Regions from separate parts of the Streptomyces sp. L500 genome, predicted to be linked through region 2. Evidence: riboswitches for the same ligand, from Rfam matches in the RefSeq annotation. Region 2 holds a riboswitch; the other holds the start of a gene.
The links. Region 2 has a riboswitch for S-adenosylmethionine ahead of ACX9I7_RS08105 (aminotransferase class V-fold PLP-dependent enzyme). Riboswitches for the same ligand answer to the same signal wherever they lie in the genome.

Region 1 (7,533 bases), on a different contig from region 2:
GCCGCCTCCTCGGCGATCGCGTCCGCGAAGGCGGTGTTGTACGCCTCGTAGGCCGCCCACTGCGACCGGAACCCCTTGTCGAATACCGGTTCGAGCGGGGTCTGCCAGAGCATGTGATGGGCGAACCACAGCACGGAGTTGGCCACGCCGTTGTACGCGGCGGAGAACGTCCCGGCCGGGATGTCCAGCATCCGCACCCGCAGCCCGCCCGTGTCGGCCGGGTCGAGTCTTCGGCCCGCGCGGGACGCCGCCAGCCGGTCGCCCTCGCCCAGCGCGGCACACACCCACACCGCCGCCGCGCCCCGCGGGTCCCGCCCGATCTCGCTCAGCCCGGACACCAGCCCGCCGCCGCCCCGCCCGGCCGCCAGCGAGCCGTCCTCGCGCAGCGCGTACGAGACCGGCCCCCGGTTGGACGCCACGACGATGGGCGCGGCGGCTGCCGGGGCGGCGGTTACCGGGGCGGGCTGGGGATGCTCAGCGACCATGACGCCAGCCTTGCCCCCCGGGGAACCGCTCAAACGTACGCACGGCTCGTCGGGTGCCACAGGGGGAACACTCCGTTCCCCATCCGGGCGGCTACGCCGCGCGCCGCCGGGCGTACTCCGGTATCTCCGCCATCGGCGGCCGCTCCTCCGTGTCCACGGCGTACGTCCGCGGCACGAACCCCTCCGCCGTGCGCTCGAACTGGGTGAGCGCCGGACGCACCAGATGGCCCCGGGCCAGCCGCACCTGCGCCGTGCGGTAGATCGTCGCGGCCATCCGGCCCAGCGCCCGGCCGTCCTGGTGGCGGTGCTTGCGCACGCCCACGTCGACCTGCGCCAGCGCGTCCAGCCCCACCGTGTGCAGCGCGTCCACGAGCAGGCCCAGCTCCACGCCGTAGCCCACGGGGAACGGCAGCCGCTCCAGCAGCGAGCGGCGGGCCGCGTACTCGCCGCCCAGCGGCTGGACGAAGCCCGCGAGCTGCGGCCAGTGGAGGTTCAGCAGCGGGCGCGCCACCAGCTCGGTGACCCGGCCGCCCTGCCCCGCGACCTCACCCAGCGGACGGTCGTACATCGCCTTGACGAACTGCACCCCGGGATCGGTCAGCAGCGGGCCGACGATCCCCGAGACGAAGTCGCTGGAGAAGTCCTTCAGGTCCGCGTCGACGAAGCAGACGACGTCGCCCGTCGTCGCCAGCAGGGACCGCCACAGCACCTCGCCCTTGCCCGGCAGCGCGGGCAGCCGCGGCAGGATCTCGTCGCGGTGCGCGACGCGCGCGCCGGCCGCCGCCGCGACCTCGGCCGTCCGGTCCGTGGAACCGGAGTCCAGCACCACCAGCTCGTCCACCAGCGGCACGGCCTCGCTCATGAGCTCGCGGCGGATCGTCGCCACGATCTCGCCGACCGTCGCCTCCTCGTTCAGAGCCGGCAGCACCACGCTGACCGTGGTGCCCGCCTCGCCCTTGGCGGCCAGCAGCTGGTCGAGCGGACGGTCGGCGGCGGACCAGGACCGCCGGGCGAGCCAGCGCTCCACCTCTTCCAGCACGTGCATGACTCCTCGTTGTGACACATCTCGCGGTTCGGACGGCCCTCTCAAGCGGCCACCCCTTCCGTTACAGTCTTGAACAACGCGGACGGCCGTCCTATGTCGGGGTCGTCGCGCGCACAAACGCCCGGGCGCGCCCGGGCCATACCGCTCATCCAGAGGGGCAGAGGGACACGGCCCGTTGAAGCCCCGGCAACCCTCCAGCTGGTCTCGGTCGTACGACGCGAGGCTCCCGGCGGGGAAGGTGCCAAATCCGTCTCGTGGTGACGTTCGCCGCGAGGAAGATGAGGAGAAAGGGCCTCGCCTCCATGGCTGTCGAAGCCGTTGAAAGTCGTACCTCCGTACCTCACACCACCGCGTCCTTCGGGCCCGCCGTCGCGCTCTCCTGCCGCGAGTGCGGCGAGCGCTTCCCGCTCGGTCCCTCCTTCGCCTGCGTGAGCTGCTTCGGCCCTCTCGAGGTGGCCTACGAGCTCCCGGCCGGCGACCCCGAGACGCTGCGCCGCCGCATCGAGGCCGGACCCGCGAACATCTGGCGCTACGCCCCCCTGCTGCCCGTCCCCGCCGACGTCGCGGACCGGCCGAACCTCAACCCCGGCTTCACCAAGCTCGTCAAGGCCGACAACCTCGCCCGCGAGCTGGGCGTCACCGGCGGGCTGTACGTCAAGGACGACTCCGGCAACCCCACCCACTCCTTCAAGGACCGCGTCGTCGCCATCGCCGTCGAGGCGGCGCGCGCCTTCGGCTTCACCACCCTCTCGTGCTCCTCGACGGGGAACCTGGCCGGAGCGGTGGGCGCCGCGGCGGCGCGCGCGGGCCTGCGGTCCTGTGTCTTCATCCCGCACGACCTGGAGGCCGGCAAGGTCGTGATGGCCGCTGTCTACGGCGGCGAGCTGGTGGGCATCGAGGGCACGTACGACGACGTCAACCGATTCTGCAGCGAGCTCATCGGCGACCCGCTGGGCGAGGGCTGGGGTTTCGTCAACGTCAATCTGCGGCCCTACTACGGGGAGGGCTCCAAGACGCTGGCGTACGAGATCTGCGAGCAGCTGGGCTGGCGGCTGCCGGACCAGATCGTGGTGCCGGTCGCCTCGGGGTCGCAGCTGACGAAGATCGACAAGGGGCTGAAGGAGCTCGTCGCGCTGGGGCTGGTCGAGGACCGGCCGTACCGGATCTTCGGCGCGCAGGCCGAGGGGTGCGCGCCGGTCTCGCGCGCCTTCAAGGACGGACACGAGGTGGTGCGGCCGGTGAAGCCGGACACCATCGCGAAGTCCCTGGCCATCGGCAACCCCGCCGACGGGCCGTACGTGCTCGACATCGCCCGGCGCACGGGCGGGGCCGTGGAGGACGTGGACGACGAGCGGATCGTCGAGGCCATCCGGCTGCTGGCCCGGACGGAGGGGATCTTCGCGGAGACGGCGGGCGGGGTGACGGTCGGGGTCACCCGGAAGCTGCTGGAGGACGGGCGGCTGGATCCGTCCCTGACCACCGTCGTGCTCAACACGGGCGACGGGCTCAAGACGCTGGACGCGGTGGCGGCGGGGCCGACGGCGACGATTCCGCCTTCGCTGAGCGCGTTCCGGGCGGCGGGGCTCGCGGGCCTTTGATCGGGGCCATTGCCGAGCGGGCCATTGCCCGGCCGTTTCCTTCCTCAAACCAAAGGTGATCCCATGAGCGTCAACGTCCGCATTCCCACCATCCTTCGCACCTACACCTCCGGTAAGTCGGAAGTCTCCGCCGAAGGGGCCACTCTCGGTGAAGTGATCGCCTGCCTGGAGAAGAACCACCCCGGAATCGCCGCCCGCGTTCTCGACGAGAGCGGAAAGCTGCGCCGTTTCGTGAATGTGTACGTCAATGACGACGACGTACGGTTCGAGGGCGGACTGGAAGCGGCCACTCCGGATGGCGCCGGGGTGTCGATCATTCCGGCGGTCGCCGGCGGCTGACCGGGACGGCCCGGCCGGGGCGGCCCGACCGGGCCGCTCTCCCAAGGCTTCCGGCCCCCCGGACCCTTGGCCCGACCCTTCCGAAGCGTTCCTGCGGAATTCACCGGAATCACCCCGCCCGTAAAACGGACGGGGTGATTCCGTCTGTTGAACCGCGATACAGTTGGGGCGTTCCCCCTCCGGTGTCACTGCCGAACGCATATGAGAACCCGTCAAGTTGTGCCCACAACGTGTGCACGAATTGCCGGGTTGGTTGCGTTATGCCCGGTCCGACTTGCCCGAGAAGCTGGCGAAATAGGCGGTAATAACCGATCGGCCGCGCCCGGAATTCTCGTCCGACTGACCTGTTGCAGACGGCATCCGTGCAGATACATTCAGCGGCGGTCGACGCGTTCCGGCGCACACCCCCAACCTGTCTGGGGGTGAGGTCTGACCCGGGTCCGCGAGGTGCGGTCCTGTGCAAGGGCCAGTAATAGGGGAGTTAGGCATGGCTCAGGGCACCGTCAAGTGGTTCAACGCGGAGAAGGGGTACGGCTTCATCGCGGTCGACGGTGGTGCGGATGTTTTCGTCCACTACAGCGCGATCCAGATGGACGGCTACCGCACCCTCGAGGAGGGGCAGCGGGTCGAGTTCGAAATCTCGCAGGGCCAGAAGGGGCCGCAGGCGGACATGGTCAAGGTGACCGCCTGACCGGCGCGCATCGACCACCGGCTCACTCAGCTCGCCGAGGGGCCCGCGTCTTTACGACGCGGGCCCCTCGCGCGTCCGCGTCCCGCCCCTGTCGCCTCCGGGCGCGTCCAGGTGTGGGGTCGTCCGGCACGGGGCAGGTTGGTGTGAGGCGCTTGCACTCGCAGGGGTCGAGTGCTAATCATTGGGCTTAGCACTCTCCGAGTGAGAGTGACAGATTTGGACCGTCGGTGAGGTCGGCGAGCCAAGCGGGGCAAGGAACCGCGGGGCACGCAGGCCGTCCGTCGCGGGCACCAGCGCGGTCCGGAGCAGTCTCCACCCCGTCCTGGGAGGACCACTTCACATGGCCAAGATCATCGCGTTCGACGAGGAGGCACGGCGCGGTCTCGAGCGCGGGATGAACCAGCTCGCCGACGCCGTCAAGGTCACCCTCGGCCCCAAGGGCCGGAACGTCGTCCTCGAGAAGAAGTGGGGCGCCCCCACGATCACCAACGATGGTGTGTCCATCGCCAAGGAGATCGAGCTCGAGGACCCGTACGAGAAGATCGGCGCCGAGCTGGTCAAGGAGGTCGCGAAGAAGACGGACGACGTCGCCGGTGACGGCACGACGACCGCGACCGTCCTCGCCCAGGCGCTCGTCCGCGAGGGCCTGCGCAACGTGGCCGCCGGTGCCAACCCGATGGCCCTGAAGCGCGGTATCGAGAAGGCCGTCGAGGCCGTCTCCGCCGCCCTGCTCGAGCAGGCCAAGGACGTGGAGACCAAGGAGCAGATCGCCTCCACCGCCTCCATCTCCGCCGCCGACACCCAGATCGGCGAGCTGATCGCCGAGGCCATGGACAAGGTCGGCAAGGAAGGCGTCATCACCGTCGAGGAGTCCCAGACCTTCGGTCTGGAGCTGGAGCTCACCGAGGGTATGCGCTTCGACAAGGGCTACATCTCGGCGTACTTCGCCACCGACATGGAGCGTATGGAGGCCTCGCTGGAGGACCCGTACATCCTGATCGTCAACTCGAAGGTCAGCTCGGTCAAGGACCTGCTGCCGCTCCTCGAGAAGGTCATGCAGTCCGGCAAGCCGCTGCTGATCATCGCCGAGGACGTCGAGGGCGAGGCCCTGTCGACCCTGGTCGTCAACAAGATCCGCGGCACCTTCAAGTCCGTCGCCGTCAAGGCCCCGGGCTTCGGCGACCGCCGCAAGGCCATGCTGGGCGACATCGCCATCCTCACCGGTGGCACGGTCATCTCCGAGGAGGTCGGCCTCAAGCTGGAGAACGCCGGTCTCGACCTGCTCGGCCGCGCCCGCAAGGTCGTCATCACCAAGGACGAGACGACGATCGTCGACGGTGCCGGTGACAGCGACCAGGTCCAGGGCCGCGTCAACCAGATCCGCGCCGAGATCGAGAACAGCGACTCGGACTACGACCGCGAGAAGCTCCAGGAGCGCCTGGCGAAGCTGGCCGGCGGCGTGGCCGTCATCAAGGCCGGTGCCGCCACCGAGGTGGAGCTCAAGGAGCGCAAGCACCGCATCGAGGACGCCGTCCGCAACGCCAAGGCCGCCGTCGAGGAGGGCATCGTCGCCGGTGGTGGCGTGGCCCTGCTCCAGGCTTCCTCGGTCTTCGAGAAGCTCGAGCTCGAGGGCGACGAGGCCACCGGTGCCGCCGCTGTGAAGCTGGCCCTGGAGGCCCCGCTGAAGCAGATCTCCGTGAACGCCGGCCTCGAGGGTGGCGTCATCGTGGAGAAGGTGCGCAACCTGACCCCGGGCCACGGCCTCAACGCCGCCACGGGCGAGTACGTCGACATGATCGCCGAGGGCATCATCGACCCGGCGAAGGTCACCCGCTCCGCCCTGCAGAACGCCGCGTCCATCGCCGCGCTGTTCCTGACCACCGAGGCCGTCATCGCCGACAAGCCGGAGAAGGCCGCCGCGGCCGCTCCGGGCGGCATGCCGGGCGGTGACATGGACTTCTGATCGACCCGACAGGTTGATCGACCGTCCTGCGGTCCACCGGGGCGGCACCCTCACGGGGGTGCCGCCCCGGTGGCGTTTTCCCGTACGGGAGCCCCCGCGCGCCCGTACGGTGTGAAGCCACAGGAGCGGAGGCCGGGGGGGCTGGGCATGCACAACGAGATCACCGGCGGCGTCTACTTCAACGTCGTCGCCCAGGGCCGGCACATCACCCTCGAACTGCCCAGGGAGATCACCCCCGCCCTGACCGGACTGCCCCCGGCCGCCGGCACCTTCACCGGCCGCGACGCCGACCTCGCCCTCCTCGCCGACGCGCTGCGCCCCGGCCCGCCCGCCGGGGACGCCCCCAGGGTGTGGGCCGTGGCCGGCCTGCCCGGCGTCGGCAAGACCGAGCTGGTCCTCCAGGCCGCCCGGCACGCGCTGGACCAGGACGGCTGGTTCCCCGGCGGCGTCCTGTTCGTCGACCTCTTCGGCTACGACGACGAACGCCGCCTCACCCCCGAACGCGCCCTGGGCTCCCTGCTGCGCGCCCTCGGCATACCCGACGAACACGTCCCCGCCGACCTCCAGGACCGCGCCCGGCTCTACGGTTCCGTTCTGTCCGCCTACGCCGACCAGGGGCGCCGCGTCCTCGTCGTCGTGGACAACGCCGGAACGGCCGAACAGGCCCGTCCCCTGCTCCCCGCCGACCCCCGCGTCCCCGTCCTCGTCACCTCCCGGCACACCCTCGGCGGACTCGGTGCCCGCCTGCTCGACCTGTCCGAACTGGACGCCGCGTCCGCCGTGGACCTGCTGCGTCAGGCCCTGCGCGAGGCCCGGGGCCCCGGCGACACCCGCGTCGCCGACGACCCCGCGGCGGCCGCCGGACTCGCGGACCTCTGCGGCCGGCTCCCGCTGGCCCTGCGGATCGTCGCCGCCCTCCTCGCCGACCTGCCCGGCCGGCCCCTGGCCTCCATGGCCGACGCCCTCGCCGACAGCCGCCGCCGGCTGGAGCGCCTCGCCCGTGAGGACGTCACCGTCCGCGCGGTGTTCGGCCTCTCCTACGCGCACCTGCGCCCCGAGCAGGCCCGTCTCTTCCGGCTGCTGCCGCTCAACCCCGGCCCCGACCTGTCGACCGAGGCCGCCGTCCACCTCGCCGGCGCCGACCCGTACGCCGTGGAGGAACTGCTCCACACGCTGGCCCGGGGCCATCTGATCGAGCCGGGCGCCGTGTACGGGCGCTGGCGGCTGCACGACCTGATGCGGCTGTACGCGGCCGAACAGGGCGAGGCGCACGAGGAGGAGGACGCCCCGGCCAAGGCCGTCGAACGGCTCTTCCAGTACTACGTGGGCACCGCCTCCGATGCTTCCGGCTGGCTGCAGCCCGCCACCGGGGCCGGCCCCGGGCCGCGTTTCACCACCCGGGAACGGGCCGT
Region 2 (7,533 bases):
CCGCGGGCGAGCGGGTGGCCGACTGGGCCGACGGCCGACTGGGCATCTACAGCCTGGCCAAGGTCAACATGCGGAAGATCTTCCCGGACCACTGGTCCTTCATGCTGGGTGAGGTCTGCCTCTACAGCTTCATGATCATCATCCTCACGGGTGTGTATCTGACGCTGTTCTTCCACCCCAGCATGAACGAGGTCGTCTACCACGGCTCGTACGTCCCCATGCAGGGCATGCGGATGTCCGAGGCGTTCAAGTCGACCATGGACATCAGCTTCGACGTCCGCGGTGGTCTGCTCATCCGGCAGATCCACCACTGGGCGGCGCTCATCTTCGTCGCGGCCATGCTCGTGCACATGATGCGCGTCTTCTTCACCGGCGCGTTCCGCAAGCCGCGTGAGGTCAACTGGGTCTTCGGCTTCCTGCTGCTGGTCCTCGGCATGTTCACCGGTTTCACCGGTTACTCGCTGCCGGACGACCTGCTCTCGGGCACCGGTGTCCGGTTCATGGAGGGAGCGATCCTCTCCATCCCGATCGTCGGCACCTACGTCTCGATGTTCCTGTTCGGGGGCGAGTTCCCCGGCTCGGACTTCGTGCCGCGGTTCTTCTCGATCCACGTCCTGCTGCTGCCGGGCGTCATGCTCGGCCTGCTGGTGGCGCACCTGATCCTGGTCTTCTACCACAAGCACACCCAGTTCCCCGGCCCCGGCCGGACGAACAACAACGTGGTCGGCATGCCGCTGCTGCCGGTCTACATGGCCAAGGCCGGAGGCTTCTTCTTCCTGGTCTTCGGTGTGATCGCGGCCATCGCCGGCCTCGCGTCGATCAACCCGATCTGGGCCATGGGCCCGTACCGCCCGGACCAGGTGTCCACCGGCGCCCAGCCCGACTGGTACATGGGCTTCTCCGAGGGCCTCATCCGTGTGATGCCGGGCTGGGAGATCAACCTGTGGGGCCACACGCTCGTCCTGGGCGTGTTCATCCCGCTGATGATCTTCCCGCTGGTGCTGGCCGCCATCGCCGTCTACCCGTTCATCGAGTCCTGGGTCACCGGCGACAAGCGTGAGCACCACCTGCTGGACCGCCCGCGCAACGCCCCGACGCGCACCGCGTTCGGCGTCGCCTGGCTGACCTGGTACCTGGTGCTGCTGGTCGGTGGTGGAAACGACCTGTGGGCCACCCACTTCCACCTGTCGATCAACGCCATCACCTGGTTCGTCCGGATCGGCTTCTTCGTCGGCCCGGTCCTCGCCTTCATCGCCACGCGCCGGATCTGCATGGGTCTCCAGCGCCGCGACAAGGAGAAGGTGCTGCACGGCCGCGAGTCGGGCATCATCAAGCGCCTGCCGCACGGTGAGTTCGTCGAGGTCCACGAGCCGATCTCGCAGGAGCAGATGCACACCCTCACGGCGCACGAGCAGCCCAGGCCGCTCGAGCTGGAGCCGGAGGTCGACGAGAACGGCGTGGCCCGGAAGATCGGCGCCGGCCAGAAGCTCCGTGTGAAGCTCTCGAAGGGCTTCTACGGCGAGGGGACCCACATCCCCAAGGCCACCGCGGAGGAGTACCGGGAGATCACGAGCGGCCACGGCCACCACTGATCCCCGCAGCTGATCACTGATCGCCACGGCAAGAGCCCCGTCCAGTACTGGACGGGGCTCTTCGCCGTTCCCGGACGTGGATAGGCTGGACCGCGTAACGGGGCCCCCGACGGCCCCGACCAGGGACCGACCACCAGGAGTGTGGACCATGAACGTGACCCCCGCAGGCGGCGAGCGCTCGGTGGCCCACACCTGGCCGGGCCTCCTGGACGCCCTGCTGAGCGGAGTGGACCTCGGCGCCGACGACACGGCCTGGGCCATGGACCGGATCATGCGCGGGGAGGCCACCGACGCCCAGATCGCGGGCTTCGCCGTCGCCCTGCGGGCCAAGGGCGAGACGGTCGCCGAGATCTCCGGCCTGGTCCGGGCGATGTACCGGCACGCCAATCTCATCGAGGTGCCCGGCCCCAGTGTCGACATCGTGGGCACCGGCGGCGACGGCGCCAAGACCGTCAACATCTCCACCATGTCCTCGATCGTCGTCGCGGGCGCCGGGGCGAAGGTCGTCAAGCACGGCAACCGCGCCGCGTCCTCCGCGAGCGGCGCCTCGGACGTCCTGGAGAAGCTCGGGGTGAATCTGGAGCTGACCCCGCGCCGGGTGGTGGAGGTGGCCGAGGAGGCCGGCATCACCTTCTGCTTCGCGGTGAAGTTCCACCCCGCCCTGCGCTATGTGGCCCCCGCCCGCCGTGAGCTGGGCATCCGCACGACCTTCAACGTCCTGGGCCCGCTGACCAACCCCGCGCGGGTCAAGGCCCAGGCGACCGGCGTCGCGGACGCCCGGATGGCACCGATCCTGGCCGGGGTGCTGGCCGAACGCGGCTCGTCCGCACTGGTCTTCCGCGGCGACGACGGGCTCGACGAGCTCACCACGACGGCCACCTCGCGGGTGTGGATCGTGGGGGACGGCCAGGTGCGGGAGGAGTCGTTCGACCCCCGGGACGTGGGCGTCGACCTGGTGCCCATCGAGGCGCTGCGGGGCGCCGACGCCTCGTACAACGCCGATGTGGCCCGCCGGCTGTTCGCTGGGGAGACCGGCCCGGTCCGGGACGCGGTGCTGCTCAACTCCGCCGCCGCGCTGGCCGCCCTGACGCCGACGGACGCGCCGCTCACGGAGCGGATCCGGGCCGGGATGGCGCTGGCGGCCGAGTCCATCGACTCGGGCGCGGCCCGGCGGGTGCTGGAGAAGTGGGTGGAGGCCAGCAACCGCTGACTCTCCCCGCACAGGGCGCGGTCCGCATCGCGGACCGCGCCCTTGCGCATTCAAGATCCTGTGGCATGATGCTGCGCAGGTCACGAGTGACAGCGTTTCGGCCCCGGCTTGCTGTCCGGCAACCCTCCTTCCGTGGCGGGGTGCCCCGGGTGATGACCAGGCCGCAGGCAGACGCCTGTGGCAAGCGCGGATCCCTCGCCAGGGATCCTGGTTGTCGAGGGAGACCCTTCCGTGTTGCAGCGAATGCGATAGGGCCTACGGCCCCGTTTCCGGTAATCCCGCGTACGCCCTCGTGCGGCGTGCGCGTGCTGTCCTCCATCACCCCTGCCGGGAGAATTCGCCATGTCCGCATGCCCTGTTGCCCCTGTTGTCACTACCGCCGAGCCGCTGCCCGTTCTCGGTCACGACGTCCGCGCACCGCTCGTCACCGGGGGCGAGGTGACGTACGCGGCGCTCGACTACGCCGCCAGCGCACCGGCGTTGCGGCGGGTGTGGGACGACGTCGCCGCCTACGCGCCGTACTACGGCAGCGTCCACCGGGGCGCCGGGTACCTCTCACAGCTGTCGACCGACCTGTTCGAGGGATGCCGGGCCACCGTCGCCGGCTTCCTCGGCTGCCGCGAGGGCGACCAGGTGGTCTTCACCCGTTCCACCACGGACTCGCTCAACCTGCTGGCGTCCGTACTGCCCGCCGGCTGCCGGGTGTTCGTCTTCGAGACCGAGCACCACGCGGCCCTGCTGCCCTGGCGGGACGCCGAGGTCACCTACCTCGACGCCCCGCGTTCGCCGGGGGAGGCCGTCGAGACGCTGGAGCGGGCGCTCGCCGATCGAGAGCCCTACGGCCCGGCGCTGGTCTGCGTGACCGGCGCGTCCAATGTGACCGGCGAGCTGTGGCCGGTACGGGAGCTGGCGGCGGCCGCGCACGCGCACGGCGCGCGCATCGTGCTGGACGCCGCCCAGTTGGCTCCGCACCACCCCGTAGACGTCGCCGGGTGGGACGTCGACTGGGTCGCCTTCTCCGGGCACAAGCTGTACGCGCCGTTCGGCGCCGGCGTCCTCGCCGGGCGGGCCGACTGGCTGCGGGAGGCCGAGCCGTATCTGGCGGGCGGCGGCGCCAGCCGCAGGGTGGCACGCGACGCCGAGGGCGGCGTCGAGGTCGAGTGGCACGACACCGTGGCCCGGCACGAGGCCGGTTCGCCCAACGTCATCGGGGCCTACGCCATCGCCGCCGCCTGCAAGGCGCTCCAGGAGACCGGCTTCGACCGGCTGGTGGAGCGCGAACGGGAGCTGATCGCGCGGGTGCGGGGCGGGCTGGCGGACGTCCCGGGGGTGCGGGTGCTGTCGCTGTTCGGCGCGGACGCCCCGCGTGTGGGCGTCCTGTCCTTCGTCGTGGACGGCTGGAACAGCTCCCACTTCGCGGCGGCGCTCTCCGCGGAGTATGGGATCGGGGTGCGGGATGGGCTTTTCTGCGCGCATCCGCTCGTCCGCGTCCTGCTGGACGGCGATCAGGGGGTGTCCGGCGAGTGCGGGCCGTCCGACGGGCGGTCGCTGAATGCCATTCGGGTGAGCTTCGGGGCCGGTACGCCCGATGAGCACGTCGAGCGGTTCGTGCGGGCCGTACGGGAGCTTGTCACCGAGGGGGCTCGGTGGGAGTACCGCACCGAGGGTGGGCGGTGCGTTGCGGCTCAGCCGCGGGCCGGTTTGGGCTGAGCGCGCCCACGCGGCGGCAGCCGCATATCGACGCTGCGCCGCGCCCCTGCGGGGCCCGGCTAGTTGTCGAGGCCGATCGCGAAGGCCGCTTCCAGGTCGTGCTGGGAGTACGTGCGGAACGCGATGTGGGTCTCCGTCGAGGCCACGCCCGGGACCTTGCTGATGCGGCCCGGGATGAGGTCCGCGAGGTCGTCGTGCCGGGCCACGCGGACCATCGCGATCAGATCGGCCCCACCGGTGACCGAGTAGACCTCGCTCACGCCCTCGATGGCGGCGATGTTCTCGGCGATCTCGGGAATCCGGTCCACGTCGGTCTTGATGAGCACGATCGAAGTGATCACGTCGGTTTGTCTCCTTCGGTGGACCTGGCTGCGCCCTTCACTCTAGCCGCAGGTGTGCGAAGGCCCCAGGCGTAGCCGAATCCGAGTGCGAATCCCACGACGTGGGCCAGATAGGCGACCCCGGGGCGCCCGGCGTCCGTCCCCGTCGCCAGCCACTGGAGTGCGAACCAGAACAGCAGTACGGCCCAGGCGGGGAAGCGCAGCGGCAGGAAGAACAGGAACGGGAAGAGGCTGGTGACCCGCGCCCTGGGGAAGAGATAGAGGAACGCGCCGAGCACCCCGGAGATGGCTCCCGACGCGCCCACGAGCGTGCGTTCGGAGTGGGCGTGCACGGCGGCGTAGCCGAAGAGGGCGAGATAGCCGGTGAGGAGGTAGCAGCAGAGGAACGCGGCACGGCCCAGGTGGGCCTCGGTCATGGCGCCGAAGACGTAGAGGAAGAGCATGTTGCCCAGCAGATGCAGCCAGTTCCCGTGCACGAAGAGCGCGGTGAGCGGGGTGCACAGAGCCCAGGGCGAGCCGTGGATCAGCTCCTGCGGCACGACCCCCCAGTGCGCGAAGTAGTCGGTCTGGGCGGCCAGCAGTCCGGGTCCGGTGCCGTAGACCGGATTCAGGCCGGAGACGGGGCCGATCAGGAAGACCGCGCCGCAGACGGCCAGGATCGTCCAGGTCACCCAGGGGGTGTCCGGGTGGCCCGGGCGCCCTGCCGTTTCGATCATGGCCAGATCATGGCGTACCGGGCGCAACCCGTGCAGAGCGCCTCGCCGGGCCGTCCGTGCGGGCCGCACGCCCCGCGTCCGGCGACCGGCAGGCCGTAGGGTTACGGGGAGCACCCCGCGGACCACAGACGAGGACGGACGACACGATGGGCGTTGTTCCCCAGCCGACAGCCGGGAACCGGTGGCGCTGCACCCTGTGCGGCAACCTCACGCGTTTCGACGTCACGCGGACGACCAAAGCCGTGGAGTTCGTGCACCTCGACCTGGCGGGGGAGCCCGCGGTGGAGGAGCGCGAGATCGTCAGTGAGACGATCGAGTCCGTGCGTTGCCGCTGGTGCAACGCCGTCGACCAGATCGAGCTGGTGGCCCGGCCGGGCGCCGATGCCTGACGAACGGGAGCGATAAGCGGTGGTGGAGCACACGGACGGCGTGGAGGCGGCCGGTGACGCCGGCGGGGCCGACGACGGCGTCAGCGAGGTGCTCGACCGCCCCCTGCCCGAAGGCATCCGGCGGCGGGTCATCGGGCTCGTCGCGGAGGCGTTCGGCGGACTGACGGTCGCGGAACTGCCCGCCCAGTTGCGGCAGTACGCCCGGTTCACCCCGTCCCGCCGGGCCAAGTTCGCGGGGAACGCCATGGCCGCGGCCGTGGAGAGCGACTCGGCCTTCCGGCAGCGGATCTCCGCGCGGCTGCGGGAGACCGGTTCCGAGCTGGCGGAGGCCCTGGAGGCCGGTTCGCCGCCGGCGGCCGCCGATCCGGAGGACGTGGCCGCCATGGCGTTCGTGCTGCGGCCGGCCGGCTGGGTCAAGCTGGTCACGGCGGCGGGCGAGGAGGCGGCCCGGGCGAGCGCCGAACGGGCCGACGAGGAGGCCCGGCACGAGCTGACGCGGCTGCGCGAGGAGCTGGCGGCGGCACGGGCGGAGGCGAAGGCCGAGGCCGACCGGGTCCGTGCCGAGCTGGAGACCGTCCGGCGGGACGCCGAGTCGTTGCACCGCAAGCTGCGCAGCGCGCAGAGCGATGTGCGGCGCGGCGAGGCGGCGCTGCGCAAGGCCCAGGGCGAGCTGGAGGCGTTGCGCGCCGAGGCCGCCGCCGAGAAGGCGGCGGCGCAGGGCGAGGCGCGCCGGGCCAAGGCCCGGCTCGCGGAGGCCGAGGCGGCCCTGGAGGCGAGCCGCCGGGCGACGCGCGAGGGCCGCAGCGTGGAGGACGTCCGGCTGCGGCTGCTGCTGGACACCGTGCTGGACGCGGCGCAGGGGCTGCGCCGCGAGCTGGCGCTGCCGCCGGTCTCGGTGCCGCCGGCGGACACGGTGGACGCGGTGCGGCCGGGCACGATGACGCCCCGGGACATCGCGACGCGGGCGCTGTCGGAGACCGATCCGGCACTGCTGGACCAGTTGCTGGCGCTGCCTCAGACGCATCTGCTCGTCGACGGCTACAACGTCACCAAGACCGGCTATCCGACGATGCCGCTGGACAAGCAGCGGCTGCGGCTGCTGGGCGGGCTGGCGATGCTGGCCGCGCAGAGCGGCGCCGAGGTCACGTGCGTCTTCGACGGCGCGGAGCTGGCCGCCCCGGTGCTGCTGGCGCCGCCGCGCGGGGTGCGGGTGCTGTTCAGCAAGCCGGGTGTGACGGCGGACGAGCTGATCCGTCAGCTCGTGCGGGCCGAGCCGCCGGGCCGGCCGGTCGTCGTGGTCTCCACGGACCGCGAGGTGGCGGACGGGGTGGCCAAGGCGGGGGCGCGGCCCGTGGCATCGGCCTTGTTGCTCAAGCGACTTGCCCGCACCTGACCGTCCGCGCAGCTGACCGTCAAGCGGTCATTACCGACTGTGTCAGGTTGGTAAAGGATGTACCGCTGACAAAGATTTTTCGCAAGAAAATTTGAACGGTGGCGACGGTGGTCACTAGGGTCATGCCTCGAACCTTCATTCGCGGAATCACCCGTTCGGGGTGTGCGGTGAAGGTCCCGCCG

Region 1: another riboswitch for S-adenosylmethionine. It lies ahead of thrC (threonine synthase); the one in region 2 lies ahead of ACX9I7_RS08105 (aminotransferase class V-fold PLP-dependent enzyme).

Annotation. Positions count from the first base shown of each region.
Region 1 covers NZ_JBTOLC010000004.1:5,697-13,229, forward strand. Annotated here, with positions in the region: gene ACX9I7_RS06450 (alpha,alpha-trehalose-phosphate synthase (UDP-forming)) at 1-485, opposite strand, end outside; gene ACX9I7_RS06455 (glucosyl-3-phosphoglycerate synthase) at 577-1,524, opposite strand; SAM riboswitch class I at 1,673-1,815, shown strand; gene thrC (threonine synthase) at 1,833-3,128, shown strand; gene ACX9I7_RS06465 (MoaD/ThiS family protein) at 3,192-3,467, shown strand; gene ACX9I7_RS06470 (cold-shock protein) at 3,955-4,158, shown strand; gene groL (chaperonin GroEL) at 4,499-6,121, shown strand; gene ACX9I7_RS06480 (ATP-binding protein) at 6,269-7,533, shown strand, end outside.
Region 2 covers NZ_JBTOLC010000005.1:111,250-118,782, forward strand. Annotated here, with positions in the region: gene qcrB (cytochrome bc1 complex cytochrome b subunit) at 1-1,592, shown strand, start outside; gene trpD (anthranilate phosphoribosyltransferase) at 1,741-2,802, shown strand; SAM riboswitch class IV at 2,881-2,995, shown strand; gene ACX9I7_RS08105 (aminotransferase class V-fold PLP-dependent enzyme) at 3,145-4,512, shown strand; gene ACX9I7_RS08110 (Lrp/AsnC ligand binding domain-containing protein) at 4,572-4,853, opposite strand; gene ACX9I7_RS08115 (rhomboid family intramembrane serine protease) at 4,850-5,569, opposite strand; gene ACX9I7_RS08120 (hypothetical protein) at 5,716-5,958, shown strand; gene ACX9I7_RS08125 (NYN domain-containing protein) at 5,981-7,351, shown strand.